2 regions of the Planococcus sp. APC 3900 genome follow, and region 2 is predicted to be linked to the other one. Evidence: riboswitches for the same ligand, from Rfam matches in the RefSeq annotation. Region 2 holds a riboswitch; the other holds the start of a gene.
What was found. A riboswitch is a leader RNA that binds a small molecule or an ion and turns the genes downstream of it on or off. The one in region 2 is predicted to bind S-adenosylmethionine.
Positions count from the first base shown of each region.

Region 1: linked by a shared signal. The riboswitch ahead of mtnK (S-methyl-5-thioribose kinase) and the one ahead of QMA04_RS03295 (methionine ABC transporter ATP-binding protein) in region 2 are both predicted to bind S-adenosylmethionine.

Region 1 is NZ_JASDCT010000001.1:140,005-147,824, forward strand. It holds gene QMA04_RS00620 (hypothetical protein) at 1-818, opposite strand, end outside; gene QMA04_RS00625 (1,2-dihydroxy-3-keto-5-methylthiopentene dioxygenase) at 952-1,488, opposite strand; gene QMA04_RS00630 (methylthioribulose 1-phosphate dehydratase) at 1,504-2,118, opposite strand; gene QMA04_RS00635 (2-hydroxy-3-keto-5-methylthiopentenyl-1-phosphate phosphatase) at 2,115-2,780, opposite strand; gene mtnW (2,3-diketo-5-methylthiopentyl-1-phosphate enolase) at 2,786-4,000, opposite strand; SAM riboswitch class I at 4,076-4,185, opposite strand; SAM riboswitch class I at 4,429-4,582, shown strand; gene mtnK (S-methyl-5-thioribose kinase) at 4,657-5,847, shown strand; gene mtnA (S-methyl-5-thioribose-1-phosphate isomerase) at 5,844-6,905, shown strand; gene QMA04_RS00655 (sugar ABC transporter substrate-binding protein) at 6,902-7,820, shown strand, end outside.
Region 2 is NZ_JASDCT010000001.1:650,753-658,572, reverse strand. It holds gene QMA04_RS03305 (O-acetylhomoserine aminocarboxypropyltransferase/cysteine synthase family protein) at 1-1,243, opposite strand, end outside; SAM riboswitch class I at 1,344-1,460, opposite strand; gene QMA04_RS03300 (glycerol-3-phosphate acyltransferase) at 1,595-2,236, shown strand; SAM riboswitch class I at 2,361-2,475, shown strand; gene QMA04_RS03295 (methionine ABC transporter ATP-binding protein) at 2,611-3,642, shown strand; gene QMA04_RS03290 (methionine ABC transporter permease) at 3,632-4,282, shown strand; gene QMA04_RS03285 (MetQ/NlpA family ABC transporter substrate-binding protein) at 4,323-5,156, shown strand; gene QMA04_RS03280 (M20 family metallopeptidase) at 5,185-6,390, shown strand; gene pepT (peptidase T) at 6,501-7,718, shown strand.

The sequences.
Region 1 (7,820 bases), 510 kb from region 2:
TGCGCTTGGTTGATATCAAACCAATAATCAAAAGAAGGGCTTTTCTTCAACTCGAATTGAGCTGTACCTTGTTCAGTGAAGGCAAGGCGAAGCCCGTCAGTACCGACTTCTCCGGCATCTTCAGAAAGGACCACGATTTCACCTTCAGCATCATTGACCAAGACAAATCCGGCCCCTTCAAAATTCCATTCTCCATCATTTCTTTCATAGTTCTCAATAATCCATTGAGGTACTTCGCCGTCAGTAGAATGGAGGTCTGCGAAATGGCGTCCACTCCAGCCGCTCCATTCCAATCCTAGGAATTCGTTCATGTCCTGGGTGACTTCTTCCGTAGTTGGGGAGGCGAAGGTATTGAATTCTACAACCAAGTCCGTGCCTTGGGACTGCACCTGCTTTTTGATGGTTTGCCATTCAGCCATTTCAAGCCCACCGGAAAGCATGGATGAAGTGCCCGGCTTTTTCTCTGCAGACTGCCAAGGAAGATCTTCTTCATAGACTCCATAAGAATCCGCTAAATAAATCAAGTCCGTTCCAGATAGATCTTGAGGCAACTCACGGGTTGTATAGCTTTCCGCTTGTTCATCCGGAACAAAGCCGTAATAATCGGACTCTGCCTGATAGGGCTCCTGGGATTCTGTTACATAGCGATGGTGATTCAACAGCCAGGTCAGTCCTTTATGTTCCCGGTAGCTTTCAGTCGGTACTGTTTTATCGAGTATGGCTATGTTTACTATTTTTTCTTCTTTAAAGAACCAGACAAGAACGGGCAGCAAAAGCAGAATAATAATTGCTGTTATAGATAGAAGCGTTTTCTTCATTCATATCACTCATTTCTATTTACAAAATATAACTCAAAAGACATTATAGCTTAAAAGACATTAAAAATAGAAAAAAATTACCTGTTTTTCAAAATAAAAAAGACTCGATTACTCGAGTCTTTTTGAAAAATTATTAGCTTTGTACACTGCCTTCTTCCTGGTAAACCGGTACCCATCCTTCAGTCGTTACAAAAATACGGATAGCTACGACTTTGCGGTCGTCAGCAAGTGTAAAGTAATGGGTGATGTTTTCAGGAACCGAGATTAAGTCGCCTGGCGTCAAGTGAACTTCAAAAAAACGTTCGTCTTTTCCTTGGATGATGAAGACGCCGTGTCCGCTGACGATGTAACGGACTTCGTCATCTGTGTGAATATGCTTGCGCTGGAAGTTTTTCAGGAGCTCATCCAATTTCGGATTAGAGTCAGACAGGGAAATGATATCCGCTGCCTGGTAGCCGCGGCGCTCGGAGATGTCATCGATTTCTGTTTTGAATGCCTGAAGGATTTCGTCTTTGTCAGCATCGCTCAAATCAAATTTTTCGCGCAGGTTCTCCGGCAATTTAGTGTTGTCCCAATGCTCATAAACGACTTCCTGCTGCTCCAGAAATGCCGCTACTTCGTTTTGTGCCTCGATTGTTTCGTTTGTTCCTTGAATTTTAATGATCGCCATTTAAATCTTCCTCTCTTATTTTAACTGTAGTTGTAACGCTAATTGGTATTGAAATAAAAATTCGCTGGCTTCAAGCAGCTTCTTTGCTTCAAAGCCGTCTTTTCCCCAAACGGTGATGCCGTGGTTGCGGATCAGCACCGCTCCTTTATCGGCAGTGATATAAGGTTCAAAGGCTGCGGCAAGCGTCGGGATATCGGCGTGATTTGGAATGATCGGAATGGTCAATACAGCATCTTCTTCCCATAATCCAAAGGCCTTGATCAATTCCTGTCCCTGGAAATCGATTTTTCCGGCATCTCCGTATAATTCGGAAATGACGTTATTGGCTACCGTGTGGACGTGGAGGCTGCAGCCGGCCCCTGTCTTTCCATATATCGCACAGTGCAACAAAGTTTCTGCAGAAGGCTTCAATAGAGTCCCGGCAGCCGGCTGTCCATCGGCATCCACAAGAAGGAAGTCTTCGTCAGTGCGTTTTTTCTTGTCTTTGCCGCTGGCGGTAACCAGAAATTCAAGTGGCTCGTCCGCCACTTTGATGGCGAGATTTCCGCTGGTTCCCATAAACCAGTCACGAATAGCCAGTTCATCTTTGACATCGGCCAGTTCCAGCCATTTATCGTGCAATGCCGTCATGACTTCACCCCTGTATAGTCATCCACAATGGCGATGACTTCATGGAAAGTTTCAAACGGTTTATAATCGATGTCCGCTTCCTGGCATTTTTCAGCCAGCAGATCCCGGGCAATGACAAAATCAGCTTGTTTGGCGGCTTCCCAGTCACTGATGGAATCGCCGATGACGATACTTTTGGCGCTGCTGCCTAGAAGATCCCGAATGACGGATGGTTTGCAGCAGCCACAGCCTTGGCTGGTACAGGTTTCGTCACAGCCATGTGGAAATACCAGTTTGATGGTGTCTCCTGAAAAATCGGCGCTGTTGCAATAAATGCCGTCAAAAGGTCCAAATGGTTCAAGCAGCGGGTAAACAAAGAAATCGATGCCGCCGCTGACGATGTACAAAGGAAGTTGCTGTTGCTTTGTATAAGCGACAAAATCGCTGAAGCCTTCGCGTATTTCCGCCTGCTCCAGCACATATGAAATGATGTCGTCTTTTGCCTCGACCGGAAGGAGGGAGAACATTTTCGCAACACCCTCACGTATCGAAATGGATTGGTCAAGAATCTGGTCTTTGACGGTTTCCCAGCCCGGCGGATTAAATTTCTTCATAATGGCAATGATGTTGTCATTGGCTGTAACGGTGCCGTCAAAATCGCAAAAAATAATCGGTTTACTCAAGTTGTTCACCCCCATAGCTCAAGTGCTGTTTGTAGTTCTTGATGTTGTTTGCCTGCCGCCTGCAGAGTTTCCCCCTGCAGGACCGCATCGATGGCCTGCCTGAAAGCCTGTCCGCCGCCAGCTGCACCAGCGGGATGTCCATGGACACCGCCGCCGGCATTGATGACACTGTCGATTCCATAATCAGCCATCAGCAATGGCACAAGACCAGGGTGGATGCCTGCAGATGGAACGGGGAAGCTGCGCTTCAGAGGGCTGTCTATCGTCAGTTCTTTGCCGAGCGCAAGGGCCGCTGTTTTCTCCAACGCAACACTGCCGTAAGGAGAAGGAAACAGGGAGAAGTCAGCTCCTGCATAGCGGATCAATTTCCCGAGTGCGAGCGGTGTAGCGAGACCATAGAAAGCGGAAGAAGTGAAAGCGCCGCTGAAAGCCGGATGTGCCATGAGCGGCAAAGCAATTTCATCATCTTCAGCCAGTTCCTGCAGTACATCGAGCCCATACGCATGAACATTGAACAGTAAAGCATCCGCTCCAAGTTCACGTGCTTTTCGTGCTTTTCCTCTCAGTTCGGAAGTTCGCCCTGACAAGTTCACCGCATAAAGTGTACGATGGCCTGTTTCTTCATAAACGCTTGTCAGTACGTCTTTGCCAGTGGTGATTCGTTTTTCAAATGGAGTCAGTGGATTGTCGAATAAAATTTCATCGTCTTTGACCAAGTCCACACCACCCAATGCCTGTTCACGCAATTGAGCAGACAGAAAATCCAGATCGCGGCCGATGACGCCTTTGAATATGCTCATCAGAAGCGGTCGTCCGGCTACGCCAAGTGTGTTGCGGATTTCTTCAATGCCGAAGCGTGGGCCGGGAAAATGGCTGAGCAAGTCGTGGCTGAAATCCAAATCCACTAACTTCACTTCTCCGTCCAATGACAATTTTCCGAAAACCGTGGTCAAGATGGCCGGAAGGTCAGCAGAGAAATTGGCGGACGGATAAGCGACAGCAACTTCCGCTTTGACCAGTTCGGGTTTCAATGGATGGTTGATTTCTTCAAATTCCTTAACGGAAACGACGTTTCCTTTATGGTGTTTCAGCTGCTCCTGTTCGAGGAGCGGCAAATCGGTCCAGGAGCCGATCGTCAGACCCAAAGCGATGCCTTCCGCCTTTTTCTCAAAAGAACCAGGCTTTCCGTATAATTGATAAGTAGCAGTCAAGATGCTCATGTATTCAACACTCCCATGCAATTTTAAAAAATAAAAAACCTCTTCAAATAAGAAGAGGTTAAGGGCTTTAACAACTTCTTATTTCTCAGCCATCGGTTCTGGCTGCAAGAATTAGCACCGTGTCCACTATTGGACCGGTTGCCGGGTATCGTAGGGCTTGTCCCTCCACCTGCTCTGAATAAGAAAGATATGAAATTGGGTAAGTTTTTTGGGCTGGTCCTACTTATAGAATCTCAGCGTAAAAAGAAATGATCGTTCGAAATGATAGAACTGCTTTAATAGAGTAAAGTAATTCTGATTATTTCATGCGCACCGAAATCTGTCAACAGCATTGTTGCAAAATTGTTTTTATTTAAAAAATGTGATTGACAGTCAATTCTGAATCGTGATAGGATTCATTTCAGAACTTAATAGCACGACAAGCAGTACTCTTATCAAGAGCTGGCAGAGGGATTTTGGCCCGATGACGCCCAGCAACCGACCGTAATACCGTTGTGAGACGGGGCGCTTTGGCGCCAGGATGAATATCCTGTAAGGCACGGTGCTAATTCCATCAGAAATTTATTTTCTGAAAGATAAGAGGCATGGGATCTCTTATTCTGGCCTCTTTCTTTTGGAAAGAGGCTTTTTATATTGCAGAGAAAGGGAGATTGACCATGACACTTACGGCTCCAACCACCTATAAATCATTAACCGAAGAAGCTGCCATCGAATTGGCGAAAACTATTCAAGCATTTGATCATAAAGCTCAATTGACGTGCCGGGAAATCGGCGACGGCAATTTAAATTATGTTTTTCAAATTGAAGAGGCAGCCACAGGCAAGAGGCTGATCATCAAGCAGGCTTTGCCATATGCCAAAGTCATCGGCGAAAGTTGGCCGCTGACATTGAAGCGTGCGACGATCGAAGCCAATGTTCTGAAGAAGCACGGCGAGTTTGTGCCGTCTTTGGTGCCGGCCGTCCATGCAACGGACGAAGCATTGGCTATAACGGTGATGGAAGATTTATCGCATCTCGAAATTGCGCGGGAAGGCTTGATCAACGGCCGGCAATTTCCAAGGCTGTCACAGGATATCGGCGAATACCTGGCACAGACTTTGTTCCACACTTCTGATTATGGGCTGCATCCTTTTGAGAAAAAACGCTTGGCTGCTGAGTTTTCCAATCCGGAACTATGCAAAATCACAGAAGACCTGATTTTTACCGATCCATTTTTTGATGTTGACACCAATGATTACGAACCACAGCTGCAGGCAGCAGCAGAAGCGATTTGGAACGACCGCAAACTGCAGCTGGAAGTGGCGAAATTGAAGAAGAGTTTCTTGACTGAAGCGGAAGCGCTGCTTCACGGAGACCTTCATACCGGCAGTATTTTTGCGGGGCCGGCCGAAACGAAAGTCATTGACCCGGAGTTCGGCTTTTACGGCCCGATCGGCTTTGATGTCGGATTGTTTCTGGCCAACCTGATTTTCCAAACGATTACACGGGAAGGCGAGGAGCGCCAGGAAATCGTAGCTCACATTGAAAAAACATGGGAAGTATTCGCTTCTTCATTCACGGAACTGTGGCAAACGCAGAGCGTTGAATCGTTCAAGGAGACCGAAGGATATCTTGAATATGTCCTCGGCAAAGTACTGGCCGATGCCGTCGGTTTCGCCGGCTGCGAATTGATCCGCCGGACGATTGGCCTGGCGCATGTCAAAGACCTGGACAGCATCGAAGACAACGATAAGAGAATTTCCTTCAAGAAGCAGGCATTGCAGAGTGGGCGGGAATTAATCCTGAAGCGTGAACAAACTGCTTCGATCAAAGACTTGGTGGAAATTCTGAAGGAGGCACGCATATGAGCATTCCGTTATCCATCAAATGGGACGGAGAGCAGCTGACCATCCTGGATCAGCAGAAACTGCCGCATGAGATTGACTATTTAACGCTTGAAACGGTAGAAGATGTATATAACGCGATTTTCTTCTTGAAGGTGCGCGGAGCTCCGGCCATCGGCATCACGGCTGCATATGGCTTAGCGATAGGAGCACAGCGGCACGATGCCGTTTCCTTGGAAGCTTTTCAGCAATATGTCGAAAAAGATGCGGCGTACCTGAATTCTTCACGGCCGACTGCCGTTAACCTCGGCTGGGCACTCAGCCGCTTGAAAGACAAGGTGCAAGAAGCAGAGAACGTGCAGCAGGCGAAATTGCTGCTGCTTGCGGAAGCTGTGAAGATCCATAAAGAAGACGAAGAGTCCTGCCGCAGCATTGGTGAACACGCTTTGGTATTGCTGCAAGGAAAGACGAAAGTCATGACCATCTGCAACGCCGGTTCAATCGCTACGGCTAAATACGGTACGGCTTTAGCGCCATTCCATCTTGGCAGCGAACGCGGCCGTGAGTTTGAAGTGTTTGCCTGTGAAACCCGTCCGGTTTATCAAGGCGCACGTCTGACAGCTTGGGAGCTTCAGCAGTCAGGGGTTGATGTCACATTGATCACCGACAGCATGGCGGCGCACACCATTGGAGCCAAAGGAATTGAAGCCATCATTGTAGGCGCGGACCGCATTGCAGCCAACGGCGATACGGCCAATAAAATCGGGACGTATAACTTAGCTTTGTTGGCCAATGCTTTCAGCATCCCATTTTATGTAGCGGCGCCGGCATCAACATTCGATTTGTCGATTGAGGACGGAACCGTGATTCCGATCGAAGAACGAAACCCGGAGGAGATTACCCATACGAACGGACAGCCGGTCGCACCTCTTGGCACGAAAGTGTTTAATCCGGCATTCGACGTGACGCCGGCACATCTCATCACCGCCATCATCACCGAAAAAGGTATCATCACTGCAGAATACAAAAAAAACATCCCTGACTTGCTTGGTGCATTTACAGGAAAAGGAGAAACACGATGAAAAAACAATCTATTTGGCTGCTTGCCGCACTTTTATTTATCAGTATTTTATTAACCGCTTGCCAACCAAAAGGGAACGTCAGCGAAGAAGAAACTTCTTCAGATACGAAGGCTGAGGCTTCAGACCATCCACTTGCCGGCAAAGAAATTGCCTTGATTATGCAAATCAATTTAGGGACATTCAGCGCCCAATACATAGCGGGTGTGGAAGAACAGGTTGAGAAATTCGGAGGCAAGGCAACTGTTTTCACTTCTGAAGGGGATTTGGCGAAAATGGCCTCTAACCTGGATGCAGCCATCAATCAAGGTGTCGATGGCATTTTGATTGACCATGGAACAAAAGAAGCATTGAACCAAGGTGTTGAAAAAGCGCTTGAAGCCGGAATTCCGGTTGTGGCGTTTGATGCAGGCATCGATGTTGAAGGTGTGGTTTCTTTGGAGCAAGGCGATCAGCAGATGGCCGAGATGAGCTTGGAAAAACTGGCGGAAGACAATAACGGCGAAGCCAATATCGTTAAAATATGGACAGCGGGCTTTGCACCGATGGAAAGACGCCAGATAGCTTATGAAAAATTCCTATCCGACAACCCCGGCATCAAGGAAGTGACAGCATTCGGTGCCGCTACCAATAATACGGCACTGGACACGCAATCACAGATGGAAGCAGTTTTGAAACAATACCCGAACGAAGGGGAAATCACTGCAGTATGGGCCGCGTGGGATGAGTTTGCGAAAGGTGCTGTCCGTGCCATTGAACAAGCAGGGCGTACAGATATTAAAGTATACGGCATCGATATGAGCGATGAGGATCTGCAATTGATGCAAAAAGAAAACAGCCCATGGCTCGCTTCGGCAGCAGTGGATCCGACGGATATCGGACGCATTCAAGTTCGTTACTTATATCAGTTGTTGAATG
Region 2 (7,820 bases):
TTAAATCTTCCGGATTTTCCAAACCGACCGATAAGCGGATCAATTCTTCCGTTACACCCGACGATTTCAGCTCTTCATCATTTAACTGCTGATGTGTAGTTGAAGCCGGATGGATGATCAACGACTTGGCATCTCCTACGTTCGCAACATGGGACCAGAGAGCCACACTGTCGATTACTTTGCGGCCCGCCTGCCGTCCGCCTTTGATGCCGAAATTGACAATCGATCCGAAACCGTCATTTTTCAAGTATTTTTTAGCCAATTGATGTGATGGATGATCTTCAAATCCAAGGAAGTTGACCCATTCGATCTGCGGATGCTGCTTCAAGTAGTCTGCAACAATTTGAGCATTGCTGCTGTGTTTCGGAATACGCAGGTGCAAAGTCTCCAGTCCTTGGAGCAAGGCATGTGCACTTTCCGGGCTCAATGAAGGACCGAAGTCACGAAGCAGCTGGACACGCAGTTTTGTCGCAAATGCAGCATCCGGTACATCGATGCCATAACGCAATCCGTGATAGCTTTCATCCGGCTGTGTGTAATTCGGGAAACGTGGATTGTCCCAATTGAATTTTCCTGCATCCACCGCAACACCGCCGATGGTCGTGCCGTGTCCACCAATCCATTTTGTAGCGGAATGAATGACCACATCAGCACCGAACTCGATCGGGTTGCTGCCATATGGTGAAGCAAATGTATTGTCAATCAATAAGGGAAGCCCGTTTTCATGGGCGATTGCCGCTACTTTCTCTACATCAAAAACGTTCAGGCTCGGGTTGCCGATAATTTCTCCGAATACCGCTTTTGTCTTATCGGTGATTGCCGCTCTAAAGTTTTCAGGATTGGTTGCATCAACAAATATGGTTTTAATGCCGTAACGCGGCAACGTATTGGCGAATAAATTATAAGTGCCGCCGTACAGGTTGCTGTCCGCTACGATTTCGTCTCCTGCTTCAGCAATATTTAAAATGGAGAACGCAATTGCCGCCATTCCTGAAGATAATGCGACTGCAGCAGTCCCGCCTTCCAATAACGCCACGCGCTGTTCAAATACATCAACTGTCGGATTCATGATGCGTGAATAGATATTGCCGGTGTCTTTCAGACCGAAAAGGTCTTGTGCATGCTGCGTATCTTTAAACACATAAGAAGTGGTTTTGTAGATCGGCACCCCTCTCGATCCTGTTGTTGGATCCGCCTGTTGTCCGCCATGCAGCAATAAAGTTTCTGGTTTTAAGTTTGTCATTTTCTATTCCCCCTAATTTTTTTATTCATGAAAATCACCGAAGAGGACAGCAAAAAGCCCCCTTCGCTAAGAAGAGGGCCGTAAATTACGGAGTTACCTCCTCTCATCTGTCAGAACCTATCGTTCGGTTCTGTAGGAATTAGCACCTTTCCAGACATGGTCGTCTGTTGGTTGCCGGGCATCACAGGGCCTATCCCTCCGCCACTCTTGATAAGAGTTATTAAATTTAGTTTTTAGTCTTGTTGAGAAGTATAAAAATTTTAACAAGGTTTGTCAACCCTATTAGTCAAAAAATTTTGAAACCTTGTTTCTTCCCAAACGTTATCTTCTAGTATAGAAGGAGGAATGAATATGCTTGGATGGGTTCTGCTGTTGTTTATCGCAGGCTATGGAATCGGTTGTTTGCACGGTTCCCTCGCAGCACAATTTTTATCTGGGGTGAATGTCAAAAAAGAAGGCGTCAAAAATTCCGGTGCTTCCAATGCCGCCATCGTGCTGGGTTGGAAATACGGTTTGCTGGTTGCTTTGATCGATATTATTAAAGGCTTTGCCGCTGTCGCAGCTTGTCGTTTTCTGCTGGAAAAGGGTGCCTTTTCCCCCGAAATCATTTGGACTTTTCTATTTATAATAGGTGCCGGTGTCGTATTCGGCCATAATTTCCCATTCTATATGAACTTCAATGGCGGCAAAGGCACGGCTTCGGTGATCGGTGTCATGCTGGCACTGGACTGGAAGCTCGGGCTGGTTGGCCTGGCACTGCTCATCGGTGTTTCGCTTGCGACCAATTATTTGGTCATTGGTGTACTGGTCCTTTACGCAGTCTATTTTGTTATCGCTTTCGGTCCTGCCGTCGGACCATGGCCATTGCTGACAGCTTGTGCCTTATTTGCTATGGCCATATGGAAACATAGCGAAAATATTATTCGAATAAAAAATGGAGAAGAGAAGAAAGTTTCCTCCATTTTCAAAAAGAAACCAACAAAACCAGTCTGAAAGCGGTTCCAAACTCATTATTCTCTTCATTTCAAAGATTGTGAAATAAATATCAATAATTCCCTTGACTTTTTTGTTATTTCACCATAAAGTAAGAACCACGAATCGAATAGCATACATCACTTTCTTATCAAGAGAAACCGAGGGACAGGCCCTAAGACGTTTCGGCAGCAGATTTGTTTAAAAGCAAAAACTGTGCCAACTCCTGCAGATGCTCTAAAGCATTTGGAAGATGAGAATTAGATGGTTTCAACAGGAGCCCTCTTTTTTCTTATGGATGAGAAAAAAGAGGGCTCCTTTTCCATTTTCTCAGAAGAATGTGAGACACCGTCGATTTAATAAGATCCATTACAGCATGAGGAGGTTCAATCACCATGATTCAATTCGAAGGCGTCGCCAAGACCTACCAATCCGGGAAACAAGAAATCCATGCCTTGAACGGGATTGATTTGACCGTCGAAACCGGCGAGATTTACGGAGTCATCGGCTTTAGCGGAGCCGGAAAGAGTTCATTGATCCGCACCGTGAACCTGCTTGAACGTCCTTCTGCAGGACGCGTCTTAATCCAAGGGAAAGACATTTCCACTCTATCCAGCAAAGAAATCCGAACCATCCGTAAGGACATCGGCATGATTTTCCAGCATTTCAATCTGTTGAGTTCAAAAACGGTTTACCATAATGTCGCGATGCCATTGCTGCTCGCTAAGACATCGAAAAATGAAATTGATGAACAAGTGAAGCAACTGCTGGACTTTGTCGGACTGGCCGATCAGGCACAAAAATATCCCGACCAGCTGTCAGGCGGACAAAAGCAACGCATCGGCATTGCCCGAGCGCTTGCAACCAACCCTTCCGTTCTGTTATGCGATGAGGCAACATCAGCGCTCGACCCCCAAACGACCAAGTCGATTTTGGACCTATTGCGCAAAATCAATAAAGAATACAATATCACCATCCTGCTCATTACTCATGAGATGGGAGTTATCCGGGAAATTTGCGATAAAGTGGCTGTGCTTGAAGCAGGAAAAGTGATCGAACAAGGCAGCGTCTTCGACATTTTCTCAAATCCGCAGCAGCCGACCACCCAACGGTTTGTCCGTTCTGTCATGAACGATGAACTTCCGGAAACCCTGCTTGCGCAAATCCGCAATGCCCAAAGCGATAACGCGATCTATCGACTGCAGTTTACAGGAAATTCCGTCGGCCAACCGTTCATGTCCCGTGTCTCGCGTGAATTTAAAGTTGACTTGAACGTGCTGTTCGGCAACATCACCGAGTTGCAAGGTGTTCCATACGGCAACTTGATCGTCGAATTTGCCGGCGAACCTAGCGAAATCCAATTGGCTTTGTCCTCTATCCGGAAAAGCAATATTGATATAGAGGAGGTCAATGATTATGTCCGTTAACTACGATCAGATTTTAGAAGCTTTATGGGAAACCATTTACATGACCGGCGCGGCATTCGGCTTTTCCCTATTGATCGGCTTCCCGCTTGGCATCCTGCTGGTGGTCACCCGCAAAGGCCATCTGCTGGAAAATGAACCGGTTTCCAAAGTATTGAATATCGTCATCAACATATTCCGCTCAGTTCCATTCATCATCTTGATGGTTGCCATCATTCCGTTGACTCGCCTGATCGTCGGCACGTCCATCGGAACTGCAGCCGCCATCGTCCCACTGGTCTTTTACGCAGGACCTTATATTGCAAGACTTATCGAAAACTCCTTGTTGGAAGTTGATAAAGGGGTCATCGAGGCAGCTCAAGCCATGGGAGCCACGCCGATACAGATCATTTTCCGCTTCCTCATTCCTGAGGCTTTGAGTTCACTGGTTCTGGCCTTGACCATTGCGATTGTCGGCCTGATCGGAGCGTCCGCAATGGCAGGCGCTATCGGGGGCGGAGGCCTTGGCGATTTGGCCATCACTTACGGTTACCAACGATTCGATACGCTTGTGATGTTCATCACCGTCGCAATTCTCGTCGTACTCGTACAAGGCGTCCAATCGCTCGGCAATGTATTATCACGAACTGTCAGACGCAATTAAAAAATAAAAATAACCTAGAAAAAAACTGGAGGAATTACTCATGAAAAAAATTACAGCATCCGCATTATTGGCAGTTTCAGCTTTGGTCTTGGCAGCTTGCGGAGACGACAGCAGTTCAGAAGGAAACACGAAAGTGACGCTTGGCATCAGCGGTTCCGATACTACTATCTGGGATTACATTGCTGATAAGGCAGAAAAAGAAGGAATCGATTTGGAGATTCAAACCTTTTCTGATTATGTCGCGCCGAACCTGGCACTTGCCGAAGGCGAACTTGATTTGAATGCATTCCAAACTATTTCTTACTTTGATGAATTCGTCACAGAACACGATATCGACATTGTTCCGATCGGTTCTACGGTAATTGCGCCGATGGGCCTGTATTCCGATAAATATGAGTCGATTGACGAAATTCCTGAAGGCTCCCAAATCGCAATGCCGAACGAAGCCACCAATATGGGCCGTGCCCTGTTGCTGCTTGATGAAGCGGGATTGATCACGCTTTCTGAAGATGCCGGCCTTACCGGAACAGCAGAAGATATCATCGACAATCCAAAAAACATTGAAATCATGCCGATGGTTTCCGGCCATACCCCTCGTGCTTTGCCAGATGTCGCAGGATCGGTCATCAATAATGGTGTCGCAGTTGATGCCGGCTTGAATCCGACAGAAGATCCGATTGCCGGTGAAAGTGATACAGCTACCCCTTATATCAACTTGATTGCCGCAAATGCGGAAGATGCCGATAATGAAGCTTACTTGAAAATCGTTGAATTGTATCAGCAAGAAGACACAGCTGATTTCATCATCGAACATACAAAAGGCGCTCAGATTCCGACTGTCGTGACAGTTGATGAACTGGTCGATTACCAATAAAACAAAACCTAACTTAGGAGGAGCTCCAATGACACTTATCAAGGAAGCAGCCCAATCCATTTCCCAGTCCATCGATTCCAAGAGCGAGATTTACATTGAAACAAGCCAAGCGATCCACGCAAACCCGGAAATCGGCAACCAAGAGATTTTCGCCAGTTCGTTATTGATTAAACGGCTTGAAGACGCTGGATTTAATGTCGATAAAAGTGTCGCCGGGCATTACACTGCTTTTTTTGCCAGCAAGGAAAGCACACTTCCCGGTCCGACAATTGCTTATCTTGCCGAATATGATGCACTTCCTGGAATTGGCCACGCCTGCGGCCACAATATCATTGGAACAACCAGCGTTGCTGCGGCCATCGCACTCGCAGAAATCTTAGAGTCAACCGGCGGCCGTGTGGTTGTTCTTGGAACTCCTGCAGAGGAAGGCGGACCAAACGGCAGCGCCAAAGGCAGTTTCGTCAAACACGGCCTGCTCGAAGGCATTGATGTTGCTTTGATGCTCCATCCTTCCGGAAATTCGGCTGTCACAGGCCCTTCTCTTGCAGTCGATCCCTTGGAATTCCATTTTTACGGCAAACCAGCTCATGCAGCAGGCTCGCCTGAAGAAGGCATCAATGCGTTGGATGCAGTGCTGCAATTGTTCAACAGCATCAATGCATTGCGTCAACAATTGCCTTCTGACGCTCGGGTTCACGGAATCATCACCCATGGCGGCGATGCACCGAACATCATTCCGGAATACGCGGCTGCCCGTTTCTATATCCGCGGAGATTCCTGGAAGAAAACATCGGATACAGCCCGCAAGATCCGGGCGATTGCAGAAGGCGCTGCTCTGGCAACCGGTACGACCGTGAAAATCGAACGGTTCCAGAATGAAGTACGTGATTTGGTCATCACCCCTGCTTTGGATGCAGTTGTCCGCAGCGAACTCGAAGCACAAGGCGAGACGGTGGCAGATTCCCGCATTTCCGGCCTTGGTTCCACCGATGCCGGAAATATCAGCTATGAAGTCCCCACTGCCCATGGCTATATCAAAATCGGCCCTGAAAGTTTGATTGCCCACACCGAAGATTTCCGTGAAGCCGCTAAATCTGAGGATGGCGACAGAGCTTTGATCAAAGGCGCTAAAGCATTGGCCCATACCGGCTATCGCCTTCTGACAGAAACTGTTCTTCTGGATCAGGTGAAAGCTGCACATGCCGAAGCCGTGAAAGCAAAACAAGAGAAGTAATGGAGCGATGTCCTGAAGGGGCATCGTTTTTTTATTTGTGTCCAGAGTTTTCATCATTTTCCTACTTCATGCTAAAATATGATTAGCACTTAATTTAGGAGGAATTTTACATGTTGGAAACCTTGATCGAACGGCTGGTCCGTTATGCAAAAATTGATACACAATCTGATTTCAATAGCGAATCCACCCCTTCTACCGCAGGGCAATGGGACCTGCTTCATGAACTGGAAAAGGAAATGAAAACAATCGGACTTACGGACGTCGGCATGGATGAAGCCGGGTATCTGTTCGGTACACTGCCTGCCAATACAGATCGGGAAATTCCGGTCATCGGTTTCCTGGCACATGTTGATACCGCAACAGACTTTACCGGAAAAAACGTCAACCCTCAACGCATCGACAATTATGACGGCCAGGATATCCCCTTGAACGACAGCATTGCGATGACAGTATCGGATTTTCCGGCGCTTAAAAATTACGTCGGCCATACTTTGATTACCACAGACGGGACAACTCTTCTCGGTGCTGACAATAAAGCCGGGGTTGCTGAAATCATGACCGCTATGGAATATTTGAATGTCCATCCTGAAATTGAACACGGAACCATCCGTGTTGCTTTTACACCTGATGAGGAAATTGGACGCGGCCCCCATAAATTTGATGTGGAGCGCTTTGATGCTAAGTACGCTTACACCATGGACGGCGGTCCTCTTGGCGAATTACAGTACGAAAGCTTTAATGCCGCAAGCGGCAAGTTGATTGTCCAAGGCAAAAGCGTCCATCCGGGATCTGCAAAAAACAAAATGGTGAATGCCCAAACAGTCGCCATTCAATTCCAAGAGGAAATGCCGAAAAAGGAAGTTCCTGAATTGACCGAGAACTATGAAGGATTCATTCACTTGAACAACTTTATCGGCAATGTGGAAACAGCGGAATTGACTTACATCATCCGTGATTTCGACAAAGAAAAATTTGAAGACAAAAAACGGCATATGCAGGCAGTTGCCGAAAAACTCCAGCAGCAATACGGAGAAGAGGCTGTGCGTTTGGAAATCGAAGATCAATACTATAACATGCGTGAAAAAATCGAACCGGTCATGGAAATCGTCGATAATGCAGAACGTGCAATGACGGCATTGGGCATCATACCGGACATTGTGCCTGTACGCGGCGGTACAGACGGCTCTCAATTGTCCTACATGGGTCTTCCCACTCCAAACATTTTCACAGGTGGAGAGAACTATCATGGGAAATACGAATTCATTTCTGCTGAAAACATGGAAAAAGCAACGCAGGTCATCATTGAAATCGTGAAATCCGCTAAATAAAAACAGCATCAAAAAGGCGTATTGGACTGGATCCCATACGCCTTTTTTGATTTAGTTTTATTTTTCTAAACTCCAACGCACAGTTGTTTGAACCATAAGCCA